Linked DNA regions of Shinella zoogloeoides. The protein of the gene in region 2 interacts with the protein of the main gene of each other region in a pairwise test. Links are inferred from orthologs where the notes say so. Each region holds a gene or a part of one and is shown on either strand. Other genes may lie near its edges. The genes, in order: dnaQ, dnaE and Q9316_RS02285.

Evidence for each region.
Region 1: the proteins of dnaE (region 2) and dnaQ interact in binary tests that used the Escherichia coli proteins (3 or more experiments, as listed by UniProt). The link is inferred for Shinella zoogloeoides from one-to-one orthologs.
Region 3: the proteins of dnaE (region 2) and Q9316_RS02285 interact in binary tests that used the Escherichia coli proteins (3 or more experiments, as listed by UniProt). The link is inferred for Shinella zoogloeoides from one-to-one orthologs.

Annotation. Positions count from the first base shown.
Region 1 is NZ_CP132311.1:3,626,686-3,630,948, reverse strand. The notes cover bases 404-3,402. They hold dnaQ (DNA polymerase III subunit epsilon), read right to left. Parts: upstream 2,256-3,402; coding sequence 1,551-2,255; downstream 404-1,550. Other genes in these bases: Q9316_RS18780 (shikimate dehydrogenase), read right to left, coding at 2,842-3,402; coaE (dephospho-CoA kinase), read right to left, coding at 2,255-2,845; secB (protein-export chaperone SecB), read left to right, coding at 993-1,469; Q9316_RS18800 (FxsA family protein), read left to right, coding at 462-920. In the rest of the region: Q9316_RS18805 (Tim44/TimA family putative adaptor protein), read right to left, coding at 1-308; more of Q9316_RS18780, read right to left, coding at 3,403-3,702; Q9316_RS18775 (Maf-like protein), read right to left, coding at 3,695-4,263. UniProt on the Escherichia coli protein: DNA polymerase III is a complex, multichain enzyme responsible for most of the replicative synthesis in bacteria. The epsilon subunit contain the editing function and is a proofreading 3'-5' exonuclease.
Region 2 is NZ_CP132311.1:1,261,469-1,266,737, reverse strand. What follows is about bases 533-4,537. They hold dnaE (DNA polymerase III subunit alpha), read right to left. Parts: upstream 4,213-4,537; coding sequence 733-4,212; downstream 533-732. Other genes in these bases: Q9316_RS07205 (chloramphenicol phosphotransferase CPT family protein), read right to left, coding at 533-680. Outside these bases: Q9316_RS07210 (L,D-transpeptidase family protein), read left to right, coding at 1-132; more of Q9316_RS07205, read right to left, coding at 156-532; Q9316_RS07195 (hypothetical protein), read left to right, coding at 4,589-5,167; Q9316_RS07190 (ABC transporter ATP-binding protein), read right to left, coding at 5,203-5,269. UniProt on the Escherichia coli protein: DNA polymerase III is a complex, multichain enzyme responsible for most of the replicative synthesis in bacteria. This DNA polymerase also exhibits 3' to 5' exonuclease activity. The alpha chain is the DNA polymerase catalytic subunit.
Region 3 is NZ_CP132311.1:269,314-273,576, reverse strand. Bases 293-3,291 are described here. They hold Q9316_RS02285 (DNA polymerase III subunit gamma/tau), read right to left. Parts: upstream 2,735-3,291; coding sequence 851-2,734; downstream 293-850. Other genes in these bases: Q9316_RS02275 (HIT domain-containing protein), read left to right, coding at 2,976-3,291; Q9316_RS02290 (YbaB/EbfC family nucleoid-associated protein), read right to left, coding at 507-830; Q9316_RS02295 (LysE family translocator), read right to left, coding at 293-472. In the rest of the region: more of Q9316_RS02295, read right to left, coding at 1-292; more of Q9316_RS02275, read left to right, coding at 3,292-3,401; nudC (NAD(+) diphosphatase), read left to right, coding at 3,398-4,263. UniProt on the Escherichia coli protein: Part of the beta sliding clamp loading complex, which hydrolyzes ATP to load the beta clamp onto primed DNA to form the DNA replication pre-initiation complex.

The DNA.
Region 1 (4,263 bases), 2.4 Mb from region 2 along the record:
TTCGGGTTGAAGGACGCGTCGACCTTGGCGACCGTGCGCAGCTGATCGTTGAGGGGCGTTCCCGGCGCGGCGAAGCTGTCGATGGCGGCGTAGGGATTTTCGTCCTCATCGGTGCCGTCGCGCCGCGGCAGCGTCACGACCTTGCCGCGGTCGGCCGAATCGACCTCGCCTGCGGCTTCCCGCTTGGAATAGGGATCGAACGGCGGACGCTCGCTGCCGGTGCGCCGGCCAAGCACACTGCGCAATTGCAGGAAGATGACCACCGCAGCCACAAGGAAGAAAATCGTTACAAAGTCGAATGAGCCCATTATCGATCCGCTGCCGGTTTCTGTTTTTTGTTCCTTTCCCATATAGTCCGCAAAGACGCATCATTCAAATGGCGATGACGTGAATGCGGCGAAGATGCGCGGAACCGTCGCCGGAGGTCTCCGCCCGCCAGAATCCGTTCGACAGAGAAAACCATGCCCAGACTCCTTATCCCCCTCTTCGTCCTGCTGCTGCCGCTGGCGGAAATCGCCTGTTTCATCCTCGTCGGGCGGCGGATCGGCCTGCTGCCCACGCTGTCGCTGGTCGTGCTTTCGGCCATCGCCGGTATCGTGCTGATGCGCATCCAGGGTTTCGGCGTGCTTGCCCGGCTGCGGCAATCGGGCGAGACGGGCCGCGCGCCCGGCAAGGAACTGCTCGACGCGGCGATGATCCTCATTGCGGGCATCCTGCTGCTCATTCCCGGCTTCCTGACCGATATCCTCGGCCTTGCGCTGTTTTTGCCGCCCGTCCGCTCTTTTCTCTGGAACCGGCTGATGCGCAACGTCGTTGTGGTCGATATCGGCGGAATGCGCCCCGGCGGCCGGCCCGAGACCGGCCCGCAGCGCACGATCGACCTCGACGAAGACGACTTCCATCGCGACGGCCGGGCCTGAGGGCCCAGGGTTGTAAGGCTTCTGCCGAAATGTTAGATGGCCTGACTTTTCCAAGTCCCCGAGGATAACAGCATGACCGATGCAGCAACCGAGAACAACGCCGCGAGCCCTTCGCTCAATATTCTGGCGCAGTACGTGAAGGACTTCTCCTTCGAAAATCCGGGTGCGCCGCGGTCGCTGCAGGCCCGCGACAAGGCGCCGGCGATCAATATCAGCGTCAACGTCAATGCCAATCCGCTCGCCGAGAATGACTTCGACGTCATCCTCTCGCTGAATGCGGAAGCCAAGGACGGCGACAAGGTCCTCTTCAATGCAGAGCTTGCCTATGGCGGCGTCTTCCGCGTCACGGGCTTCCCGCAGGAGCACATGCTGCCGGTCCTCTTCATCGAGTGCCCGCGCCTGCTCTTCCCCTTCGCCCGTCAGATCATCTCCGACGCCACCCGCAACGGCGGCTTCCCGCCGCTGATGATCGACCCGATCGATTTCGCCCAGATGTTTGCCCAGCGCATGGCCGAGGAGCAGGTCAAGGCGAAGGTCCAGGCCAACTGAGGCCTGACAATCTTCCGAATGCAAAATGCCCGGCACGTCGTGACCGGGCATTTTCTTTGGGCGATTTTCAGTGCGCCGGATTCAATCGCCGTATTTCGCCCAGATCGCCTTGCCGCCCATCTTCGCCACCATGGCGGCATGGGCGGCCCGGTCCTCTTCGGACAGCCGGGGGGCAAGCGGTTTCGGCCGCACGCCGAGCGGCAGGATGACTTCGTCCTCCGCCTCGACCAGCGTGTTGCGGCCGCTCTCCGCCGTGCCGAGGCCGAGCGCCGCCTGGCGGCCGCCGATCATCTCGATATAGACTTCGGCGAGCAGTTCGGAGTCGAGGAGCGCGCCGTGTTTCGTGCGGTGCGAATTGTCGATGCCGTAGCGCCGGCACAGCGCATCGAGCGAATTCGGCCCCATCGGATGCTTGCGGCGGGCGAGCGCCAACGTGTCCGTCACCTGATCCGACGCGATCGGCGGCAGGCCGAGGCGGTCGAACTCGGCATTCATGAAGCCCATGTCGAAGTTGGCGTTATGCGCCACCCAGCGGGCATTGCCGAAAAATTCGAGGATCTGGTTCGCCACATCGGCGAAGGGCGGCTTGTCCTTCAGGGACTCATCCGTGATGCCGTGCACGGCCATCGCATCCGGATGGACCTTGCGGTCGCCGGGATTGATATAGAGGTGCAGGACTCGGCCGGTCGGAAAATGGTTGTCCAGCTCCACGCCGCCGATTTCGATGACGCGGTCGAGCTTGTTGTCGAGGCCGGTCGTTTCCGTATCGAAGATGATTTCGCGCATCAGCCGCCCCGTCCCTTCAAGATGTCGATCACCTCTTCCACCTGTTTGCGCGCCGCTTCAAGCCCCTTGCCCGTATCGATGACGAAATCCGCCCGCCGCCGCTTTTCCGCATCAGGCATCTGGCGCGACAGGATGAGCGCGAATTTCTCCTCCGTCATGCCCGGCCGGGCGAGCACCCGCCGCCTTTGCGTCTCGGGATCGCAGGTGACGACGACGACTTTGTCCACCCGCGCCTCGCCGCCCGTCTCGTAGAGCAGCGGGATGTCGAGCAGGACCAGGGCCGAACCGTTCTGCCGCTCCGCATCGAGAAAGGCCATCTCACGCGCCCGCACGAGAGGATGGATGATCGTCTCCAGTTCGCCGAACCGTTCGGGGGACTGGGCGAGGATGGCGGACAGCGCCTTGCGGTCGATGGCGCCGTCCCGCACGGCTTGCGGAAAACGCGCCTTCACCGGCGCCACCGCTTCCCGACGGTAGAGATCGTGCACCGTCGCATCGGCATCGTGAACCGGCACGCCGAGATCATGGAACATGGCGGCCGTCGTCGACTTGCCCGTTCCGATTGATCCGGTAAGGCCGAGCACGATCATCGATGTTTCTCCATGTCCGCGAGAATGAGGTTGCGCAGGTGCGCATCGACGACCGGCCGCGTGCCGAACCATTTTTCAAAACCCGGCGCTGCCTGGTGCAGCAGCATGCCGAGCCCATCGACGGTGGCGAAGCCCTGCTCCGCCGCCTGACGCAGGATCGGCGTGACGAGCGGCACATAAACGATATCGGTTACCACCGCGCCAGCGGCCAGCGGCGAGAAATCGAAATCGGGCGCCGGCTCGCCGTCCATGCCGAGCGACGTCGTGTTGACGAAAAGCCCTGCCCCTTTCGAAACCTCCGCCAGCGCCGCCAGCCCATGGGCATGCACCTTCGGCCCGAAGCGGTCGGCAAGCTCCTGCGCCCGGCCGAGGGTACGGTTCACCACATGGATTTCGCCGACACCGCGGTCACGCACCGCCTGGATGATCGCGCGGCTCGCGCCCCCTGCCCCGAGCACGACGGCGCGATCCGTTTTGTCCCAGCCCGGTGCCGCCGCGTCGAGATTGGCGAGAAAGCCGTAGCCGTCCGTATTGGTGGCGCACAGCGCGCCGTCTTCCAGCCAGAGCGTGTTGGATGCGCCGAGTTCTTCGCTGAGTGCGTCCGGCCGATCGGCGAGCCTGAACGCCGTTTCCTTGTGCGGAATGGTGACATTGCCGCCGATGAAGCCGGATTCGCCGCTTTTCAACCGAGAAATGAAGCCGGCGAAATTCTCAGGGGAAATTTCCTGCCGTGTGTAAGACCCAGCCAATCCAAGTGCTTCCAGCCAGTAGCCATGAATCAGCGGCGAACGGGAATGCTTCACCGGATAGCCGGTGACGAAGGCATGGCGGGCGGATGTTTCACGTGAATCATGCATCGATGGCACCGAGATCGCGAAGTTTAGCCAGCAGCGGCAGCAGCGGCAGGCCGAGAATGGTGAAATAATCGCCGTCTATGCGCTCGAAGAGCTGCACGCCTTCGCCCTCGAGCTGATAGGCGCCGACGCTCGCCAGCACCCGCGTCCCGACGCGCGCCAGATGACGGTCGATGAACTGTTCCGACAGAGGCCGCATCGTCAGGTGGGCGACGGAAACATTGTTCCAGAGCGTCTCGCCATCGCGGACGAGCGCGATGCCGCAGTTCAGCGAATGGGTGCGGCCGGCCATGGCTGTCAGGTGCGCCTTGGCTTCCGCCATGTCGGCCGGCTTGTGAAACACGCGGCCTTCCAGCGAGAGCGTCTGGTCCGAACCGATGACAAGCGCGCCGGGATTGCGGCCGGCAACATTGCGCGCCTTCTCGATCGCCAGCGCTTCAGCGACCTGCTGCGGCGTCGGATTGCCGGCGGCAAGTTCGGTTTCCACCGCGCGCTCGTCGATCTCGGCGGCCTGCGCCCGGAATGGCAATCCCGCATTTTCCATCAGCATGCGACGAAAGGGAC
Region 2 (5,269 bases):
CTCGGCCCGGAAACCGGCGACGGCACGGATTTCATCACCGTGACGCGAAAGGTGCAGAAGGCCGATGCCTCGGCGGTGCAGAGGGTAAAGAAGAAGAAAAAGAAGAAGTCTTCAGTTACGGTTGTGAACTGAAATCGAGGGTAAAGCCTCGCGCCCTATGAGGACGCCAACGGGCGCGAGCGCCATGCCTCGATTATTGTTGCCACGACGGAATCACTCGGCTGTGTCGTATCGACCTCGATGTCGTATTGGCAGTAGTCGTGCGTTTTCAGGTGATACCGGGCTTCACCGATCGCGCGGTCGCCACGCTCGCGCTCACGCCGCTCTATCTCGGCAAGAGGGGCATGCACGCCCACCCAGAAAGTATCAAAGGGCGTGAACAGGTTCTTTAGCTGCTGAGCCCAGTGGGACTCCTCGACGATATGTTCGACGAGGATATCATTGCCCGCTTCGGCAAAAGAGACGATCGAGCGATGAAAGCCGTCAAAGAACCTGGCGCGTTCATCCCGAAGTCCGGCGTCCCGCGCCTTTTGTCTGATGGCCCGGAAACCGCCCTCTGCGAGCTGGTCCGAAGCGTAGTAGCAGAAGGGTTCAGCCATTGCCGCCCGGAGAGCCTTGGCGAGCGTTGTTTTCCCCGAACTCGAAGTGCCGTTCAATAGAATGATGCGACCACGCTGCATGCCGGCTTTCTTCCAATCGTGCCGAGAATTGTCCAAAAGCGGAGGCGCTCCCTCAGACCAGTTCCACATCCAGCACGCCCGGCGTCGAGCGCATGGCGGCGGCGATTTCGGGGGAGATGCGGAAGCGTTCGTTCAGCTCCACCTCGATTTCGCGCTGGCCGCTGTCCTTGATGACGATGAAGGAGACGAGGCCGTCGCCCTTGGTGTTGAGATGGGCCGCGACGGAGCGCAGCGGGCCAGAATCACGGACATAGACGCGTAGCGCCTTCTGGGTGTGAAGCGATTCCTCCTCAAGCGAGCGCAGCGTCTGGATGCGCAGGCCGATGCCCTCCGGCCGCTCTTCCGCCTGCACGGTCATCACCAGCGATTTGCCCGCCTCGAGCAGGTCGCGGTACTGGTTGAGCATTTCGGAAAACAGCACCGCCTCGAACTGGCCGGAGGAATCCGAGAAGGCGACGATGCCCATCTTGTTGCCGGTGCGCGTCTTGCGCTCCTGCTTCGAGGTTACCGTGCCGGCAAGGCGGCCGGCGGTGGCGCCGCGCTTCACCGCGGCGGAAAAGTCGCCGAAGGTCTGCACGCGCATCTTGGCGAGGATCGGCGCATAGGTATCGAGCGGATGCGCCGACAGGTAGAAGCCAAGCACCTGGAATTCGCGGTGCAGCTTCTCCGAGGCGAGCCAGGGCGTGTAGGCGGGCAGCGTGATCACCTCCGGCCCTGTCGCAGCGCCCATGCCGAAAATATCGCCCTGCCCGCTCGCCTTGTTCTCCTGCGCGCGCTGGGCGGCGCCCAGCAGGCGGTCGAGGCCGGCGATCATGGCGGCGCGGTCATGGCCGAAACAATCGAAGGCGCCGGCGACGATGAGGCTTTCGAAGACGCGGCGGTTGACGAATTTCGGGTCGATGCGCGTGCAGAAGTCCTCGAGCGACTTGAAAGGCGCATCGCCGCGGATCTGCACGATGTGCTGCACCGCCGCCTCGCCCACGCCCTTGATGGCCGCGAGCGCATAGTAGATGCGGTTCTCGCCGGTCTCGAAATGGGCGAAGGACGTCTGGATGGAGGGCGGGATGACCTCGATTCCGAGACGGCCGGCATCCTGCCGGAAATCGTTCAGCTTGTCCGTATTGGACATATCGTAGGTCATCGACGCGGCGAGGAATTCGACCGGGTAATGCGCCTTCAGATAGGCCGTCTGGTAGGAGACGATGGCGTAGGCGGCGGCGTGCGACTTATTGAAGCCGTAGTTCGCGAACTTGGCGAGGAGGTCGAAGATGAGATCGGACTGCGGCTTGGACACGCCGTTCTTCACCGCGCCCTCGACGAAGCGGGCGCGCTGCTTGTCCATCTCCTCCTTGATCTTCTTGCCCATGGCGCGGCGCAGAAGGTCGGCCTCGCCGAGCGAATAGCCCGACAGGACCTGGGCGATCTGCATCACCTGTTCCTGGTAGACGATGACGCCCTGCGTTTCCTTCAGGAGGTGGTCGATCATCGGATGGATCGACTCGATCTCCTCCTCGCCGTGCTTGCGGGCGTTGTAGACCGGGATGTTCTCCATCGGGCCCGGACGGTAGAGCGCCACCAGCGCGATGATGTCCTCAATGCAGTCGGGCCGCATGCCGATCAGCGCCTTGCGCATGCCGGCGCTTTCCACCTGGAACACGCCGACCGTTTCGCCGCGCGAGAGCATTTCGTAGCTTAGCTGATCGTCGAGCGGCAGGCTTTCGAGCTTCACCTCGATGTTGCGCTTGCGGATGAAATCGACCGCCGTCTTCAGGACCGTCAGCGTCTTCAGGCCGAGGAAGTCGAACTTGACGAGGCCCGCCTGCTCCACCCATTTCATGTTGAACTGCGTGACCGGCATGTCGGAGCGCGGATCGCGGTACATCGGCACGAGCTTGGAGAGCGGCCGGTCGCCGATCACGATGCCGGCGGCGTGGGTCGAGGCGTGGCGGTAGAGGCCCTCGATCTTCTGGGCGATGTCGAGCAGGCGCGCGACGACCGGCTCCTTCTCCGCCTCTTCCTGCAGCTTCGGCTCTTCCTCGATTGCTTTATGAAGCGGCGTCGGGTTGGCCGGATTGTTCGGCACGAGCTTGCAGATCTTGTCGACCTGGCCATAGGGCATTTCCAGCACGCGGCCGACATCGCGCAGCGCGGCGCGCGCCTGCAGCGAACCGAAGGTGATGATCTGTGCCACCTGCTCGCGGCCGTATTTCTGCTGCACGTAGCGGATCACCTCTTCACGGCGGTCCTGGCAGAAGTCGATGTCGAAGTCCGGCATCGAGACGCGTTCCGGGTTGAGGAAGCGCTCGAAGAGCAGCGAGAAGCGCAGCGGATCGACATCGGTGATGGTGAGCGCATAGGCGACGAGCGAGCCCGCACCCGAGCCGCGGCCCGGCCCGACGGGAATGTCCTGCTGCTTGGCCCATTTGATGAAGTCGGCAACGATGAGGAAGTAGCCGGGGAACTTCATGCGCTCGATGACGCTGAGTTCGAAATCCAGCCGCTCGCGGTAGTCCTGTTCGGTATAGCCCGGCGTCAGGCCGAGCAGCGCCATGCGGCTTTCGAGCCCTTCCACCGACTGCCGGCGCAGCTCCGCCGATTCGGCGCGCTCGGCCTCCTCCGGATCGTCCGTCGCACCGGTGAACCGCGGCAGGATCGGGCCGCGCGTCTTCAGCACGAAGGAGCAGCGCCGTGCGATCTCGATCGTGTTCTCCAGCGCCTCGGGCAGGTCGGCAAAGAGCTTCGCCATGTCCTTGCGGCTCTTGAGGTAATGGTCGGGCGACAGGCGGAAGCGGTTGTCGTCCGACACCATCGCATTGTGTGCCACCGCCATCAGCGCGTCATGCGCATCGTAATCGTCCGGCGCCGGGAAGAACGGTTCGTTGGTCGCGACCAGCGGCACGTCCTGCGCATAGGCAAGCTCGACCATGCGCCGCTCGTGCTGCTTGTCGTAGCGCCCGTGCCGCTGCAGTTCGATATAGAGCCTGTCGCCGAAGACGCGCTTCAATGCCTGGAGACGCGCCCGCGCCACGGCGGGCTGCCCGGCGAGGAAGGCCATGTCGACAGGCCCGCCGCGCGCGCCGGTCAGCGCGATAAGCCCCTCGGAACCCTCTTCCTCGAGCCAGCTTTGCGCGATGCGAACCGACTGGCCGCCCTCGCCGCCGAGATAGGCCCGGCTGACGAGATCGACGAGACGCGCATAGCCGGCGTCGGTCGCCGCAAGCAGGACGATCGAGGGCAGCTTTGCAAGCTGGGCCTGAGGCCCGCGCCGCTCGCCGTCGCCCTCGTCCTCCATGTCGATCGACAGCTGGCAGCCGATCAACGGCTGAATGCCCTCGCCGATCGCCTTCTGCGAAAATTCGAGCGCCGCGAACAGGTTGTTCGTGTCGGTGATGGCGATCGCCGGCTGCTGGTCGGACGTCGCCTTTCCGATGATCTTCTTGATAGGCAGAGCCCCCTCAAGAAGCGAGAAGGCCGAATGCACGCGCAGGTGCACGAATTCCGGCGTTTGCCCAATCGTCTCGCCGTCCGTCATCCGCGCTTCGTCCGCCATCATGTCTTCCTTCCGGTCAAGGCTGGAAGCTTAAGCGGATTCGGACCCGGCTCGTCCAGAGATCTCTACATGTTGTAACCGATTTCCACGCGCAGGACGCGCGTGGCCGGTCGCAGTGTTGCGGGATTGAATGGTGACCGTCAGATTCCGAAGAGGATGACGGAGAAGGTGGCGACGAACATGGCCATGGAGGTGAATGCAGCAAGATCACGAAGAAAATCGGTCATTGTGGCTCCCTTTCCTATTATGTTTTCATTTTGTTCTATTATTGTTCCCATGTCAACAGCTTTCCACAGGCCCTCTGGACCGACGTCGTCGCGCGCAATAAGGTCGCGTCCACCACACGGAGGAAAAGAGAATGAAACCTTGGATTGCCGCCCTTCTGCTTTCGGCCACCCTGCCCGCTGCCGCGGTGGCGGCCGACTTTCCGGCGGACCGCATCATCGCCATGGCGAGCGGCGACTGGAACAAGGACGGCACGCCGGATCTTGCCGTGGTGGCGACGCCCGGCGACGACGGCGGCGATGATAACGGGATCTATGTCTATGTCGCCAAGCCCGAGGAAAACCGGCTGACGCTCGCCCTATCCCTGCCGAACAGCGTCTGGGGCAGCCTGACGCTGTACGGGCAGGAGCCGGAGCTGACGGCGCTCGCCAACGGCTCCTTCACGCTGACGACGAAGAACGATTCGATCGGCCGGGAGCGCTGGCGGCAGTCGCTGACCATCGCCTACCGCAATTTCGACTTCATCGTCGCGGGCTACACCTTCTCCTCCTACGACACGACCGACCCGGACGCCGGGGCCGAATGCGACCTCAATGTCCTGACGGGCAAGGGCAAGACGAGCGGCGGCCCTGTCGCCGGCAAGGCGCAGTTCGTGCTGCTCAAGGACTGGAAGGACGATATCGGCCGCTCGATCTGCGGGCTCGACAACTAGTCAGACAGGCGGGTGACGAGGCAGGCGGCGCGGGCTCAGGCGAGCTCGCGCACAAGGCCGTCCTCGATCGTCACGCGACGATCCATCAGGCCGGCAAGTTCG
Region 3 (4,263 bases), 990 kb from region 2 along the record:
GCACGACGAACATGGTCGCCACCAGCTCCGCCCAGCCGACCAGCGTGACGGCGCCAAGATCGATGATCGCCGGCAGCAGCGCGACGTAGAACATCATGATCTTGGGATTGCCGAGCGTCACCGTCAGCCCGGCGAAGAACAGCTTCAATCCGGAGCGCGCCTCGGGCAGCGCCTCATCGCCCGTCTCGGTCGGGGCGAACCACATCTTCCAGGCGAGATAGAGCAGGTAGGCGACGCCGAGCCATTTGATGGCGACGAAGGCGCCGTGGAAGGTTTCGGCGATAGCCGCGAGGCCCAGCACGGCGCAGGTGAGCCAGATACCCTCGCCGATCCACATGGCGGCGAGGAAGGGCAGCACATCCCTCGGCCCGCGCGAGAGCACCCGGGCGACCAGCGCAGCGATACTCGGGCCGGGCGAACCGGCTGCCATCATCAGCGCGCCGGCAAAGACAAGCAGGGTCGTCAGGCTCATCGGATCTCTCCTCGCAAAGCCCGACCCTACAGGATCAGAACGGCAGTTTGAAGCCGGGCGGGATCGGCAGGCCGGCGGTCAGCGCCTTGGTCTTTTCGGCGGCTTCGGCCTCGGCCTTGTCCTTGGCGTCCTTGTGGGCGGCGACGATCAGGTCTTCGAGGATCTCGACATCGTCTTCCTTGAAGAGCGAAGGGTCGATCTTCAGGCCCTTGAGGTTGCCCTTGCCGTCGAGCGTGACCGAGACGAGCCCGCCGCCGGAGGAGCCGCTCACTTCGAGCGCGGCGATCTCCTCCTGCATCTTCTCCATCTTGGCCTGCATTTCCTTGACCTTGCCCATCATGCCCATGATGTCACGCATCGGCCTCTCCTCTTTTTATCCTAGTGTTCGATATCGTCGCCGGGCAGGATGTCGCCCTCGGCGGATTCCGCAACGGCCGCCACCTCGACGGTCTCGGCCTCGTCTTCCGTTTCCTGCACCTTGATGCGCACGTCGGTGATCTTGGCGCCGGGGAAGCGTTGCAGGATGGCGGCGACGTCCGGGTCCTGGCGCGCATCGGCAACGCGCGCTTCCTGCGCCATCGCCTCGGCCTCGGCCAGGGTCGGCCCGCCGGCCTCGCGCGACAGGATTACCAGCCAGCGGATGCCGGTCCATTCCTGGAGCCGATTGGAGAGGTCGGCGACCAGCGTTTTCGGTGCATCGTTCGTCAGGCTGATCTCGAGCCGCCCCGCCTCGACCTTCACCGGCCGCACGAAGGCGCGCACGAGGGCGCGCAGGCGGATGTCGCGATTCCTGGTGCAAAGGTCGGCCACGTCTGAAATCGAGTTGACCGGCACGCTTGGCACGGCCGCGGGTTGCGCGGCCGGCGCGGCCTCGGTGCGGCCGACGGGCTGGACTGCCGGCTCGGCCTGCGGCACGGAGCGCAGCATGGCCACCGTCCCGCCGCCCGCCTGCGCGCGCTGGGCCGGCGCGTCCGGCTGCCGCGCGACGGCGGAAACGGCGGACTGTGCCGTCGGCTGGCCGCCATTGCCGCCGGATTGCGGCGCGCGGGCGCCGTTGCCGCCGCCGTCCCCGCTGGAAAGCTCGGCCAGGCGGCGCGCAGCCTCTTCCGGCGAGGGAAGATTGGCGGCATGCGCAAGACGGATGATGACCATCTCGGCGGCGCCGGCCGGGCGGCTGGAGGCCTCCGTTTCCGGGATGCCCTTCAGCAGCATCTGCCACATGCGCGACAGCGCGGTGACGGCGATGGAGTTGGCGAACTCGACGCCGCGCACGCGCTCGACCTCGCTCAGCGACTGGTCGCCGGCCGCATCGGGCACGTATTTCATGCGGGTGACGAGATGGGTGAAATCGGCAAGGTCCGTCAGCACGACGGACGGGCTGGCGCCCGCCTCGTACTGCGCGGCGAATTCGGCAAGCGCGGCGGCTGCATCGCCCTTCACGATATGCTCGAAGAGGTCGACGATGCGGGCGCGGTCGGCAAGGCCGAGCATGGAGCGAACGGCATCGACCTCGACACGGCCCGCGCCATGGGCGATCGCCTGGTCGAGCAGCGACAGGCCGTCACGCGCCGAACCCTCGGCCGCGCGGGCGACCATGGCGAGCGCATCCGGCTCGAAATCGACGGCTTCCTTGCCGAGAATGGTGGTGAAGAGGCCGACGAGGTCTGACGCGCCGATGCGGCGCAGGTCGAAACGCTGGCAGCGCGACAGGACGGTGATCGGAACCTTGCGGATTTCCGTCGTCGCGAAGATGAACTTGACGTGCTCCGGCGGCTCCTCGAGCGTCTTCAACAGGCCGTTGAAGGCCTGCGTCGAGAGCATGTGCACCTCGTCGATGATATAGACCTTGTAGCGCGCCGAGACCGGGCGGTAGCGCACCTGCTCAATGATTTCTCTGATGTGGTCGATGCCGGTATGGGAGGCCGCGTCCATCTCGATGACGTCGACATGCCGGCCTTCCATGATCGCCTGGCAATGTTCGCCGGGAATACGAAGATCGATCGTCGGCTTGTCGATCTCCGCTGTCTTGTAGTTCAGCGCGCGGGCGAGGATGCGGGCGGTCGTCGTCTTGCCGACGCCGCGGACGCCCGTCAGCATGTAGGCCTGCGCGATGCGGCCGGTCTCGAACGCGTTGGTCAGCGTGCGGACCATCGGCTCCTGGCCGACCATCAGGTCCGAAAAATCCTTCGGCCGGTATTTTCGCGCAAGGACGCGGTAGGCGGCCGGTTTTTCGTTGGACGGATTTGTGGTTACGTCGTTCATCGACCCTGCCGTTAATCGAACGTCTGTCCCGACAGGACGGTAAGGTGGGAGGCTGGCACGATGACCCGTGCCGGGGCTCGTTAGGGCTGCTTCCTTCCGGACCTGACCCGGTTGGCGAGTGGCTCGTCCACCACCAACCTCCCGCTCCCCATATCGGCAATATTCCATCCGAATGCAAGCGCGGGCGACAAAAAACTGTTGGAGGGAAATCGGGTGCGTGGCATGACTCTATGAAAGATGCATGCGGGAGAACCCCTTGAGCGATTTTCAACTCGACGAACGGCTGGCGCGCGACAGCGATCTCGTAACGAAGATCGGCCTGTGCGAACTGCGCCTGATGAAGGATGCGCGCTGGCCATGGCTGGTGCTCGTGCCGCAGCGCCCGGATGTCACCGAAATCTTCGACCTGACGCCGCTCGACCAGACCATGCTGACCTTCGAGACGGTGCTGGTGGCCGAGACGCTGAAGGCGGTGACGGGGGCAACGAAGATCAATATCGGCGCGCTCGGCAACATCGTGCGCCAGCTCCACGTCCATGTCGTCGCGCGCAGCGAGGGCGACCCGAACTGGCCCGGCCCGATCTGGGGCTATGGCACCGCCGAGCCGCGCTCGGCCGAGGAAACCAAGGCCTTTGCGGCCAAGCTGCTGGACGCGCTCGCACCATGAAGCCATCGCTTTTCGATTTCTACCGCCCGCACCCCGAACCCAGCACCATGGTGGCGTTTGCGGAAAACAGCCTCGACCGCCAGTCGGAGCACCGCGCGCCGGACTGCCTGGAACAGGCCTTCAAGGCGGAAACGGTGCACGCCTTCGCGATCGCCGGCGGCAAGCTGGTCGTCAAGCATGACGAGAAGATCATCGATCCGCTCTTCGCCCCCTACGAGCTGGCGGGGCTGGATCCGGTGCCGGAAGAGGCCATCCTGCTCGGCTACCTCAAGAACGGCGAACCGCGGCTGGCCATTCCCGTGCGCGCCGATCCAGACACGCTGCACGAGCCGCTGAAGGCGACGGACGGGCGCACGCTCTACCGCCAGCAGATGCTCGACGATGATCTGCTCGGCCAGTTCGCCCAGGCCTCCAGCCTGATGACCTGGAACGCCAACAACCGCTTCTGCGGCAAGTGCGGCTCGCCGACCCGCTCGGAGATCGGCGGCTACCGCCGGGTCTGCGAGGCTTGCAGCCACACGATCTTCCCGCGCACCGATCCGGTCGCGATCATGCTGATCATCGACATCGAGCGGGACCTGTGCCTGCTCGGCCGCTCGCCGCATTTTCCCGAGGGCATGTATTCCTGCCTTGCCGGCTTCCTGGAGCCGGGCGAGACGATCGAGCACACCGTGCGCCGCGAGACCCTTGAGGAATCCGGCATCAGGGTCGGCCGCGTGCGCTACCACGCCTCGCAGCCCTGGCCGATGCCGCATTCGCTGATGATCGGCTGCTACGGCGAGGCGATGTCCTTCGAGATCCGCCGCGACGAGCAGGAGCTGGAAGATTGCCGCTGGTTCACCCGCGAGGAGACGGCGGCGAT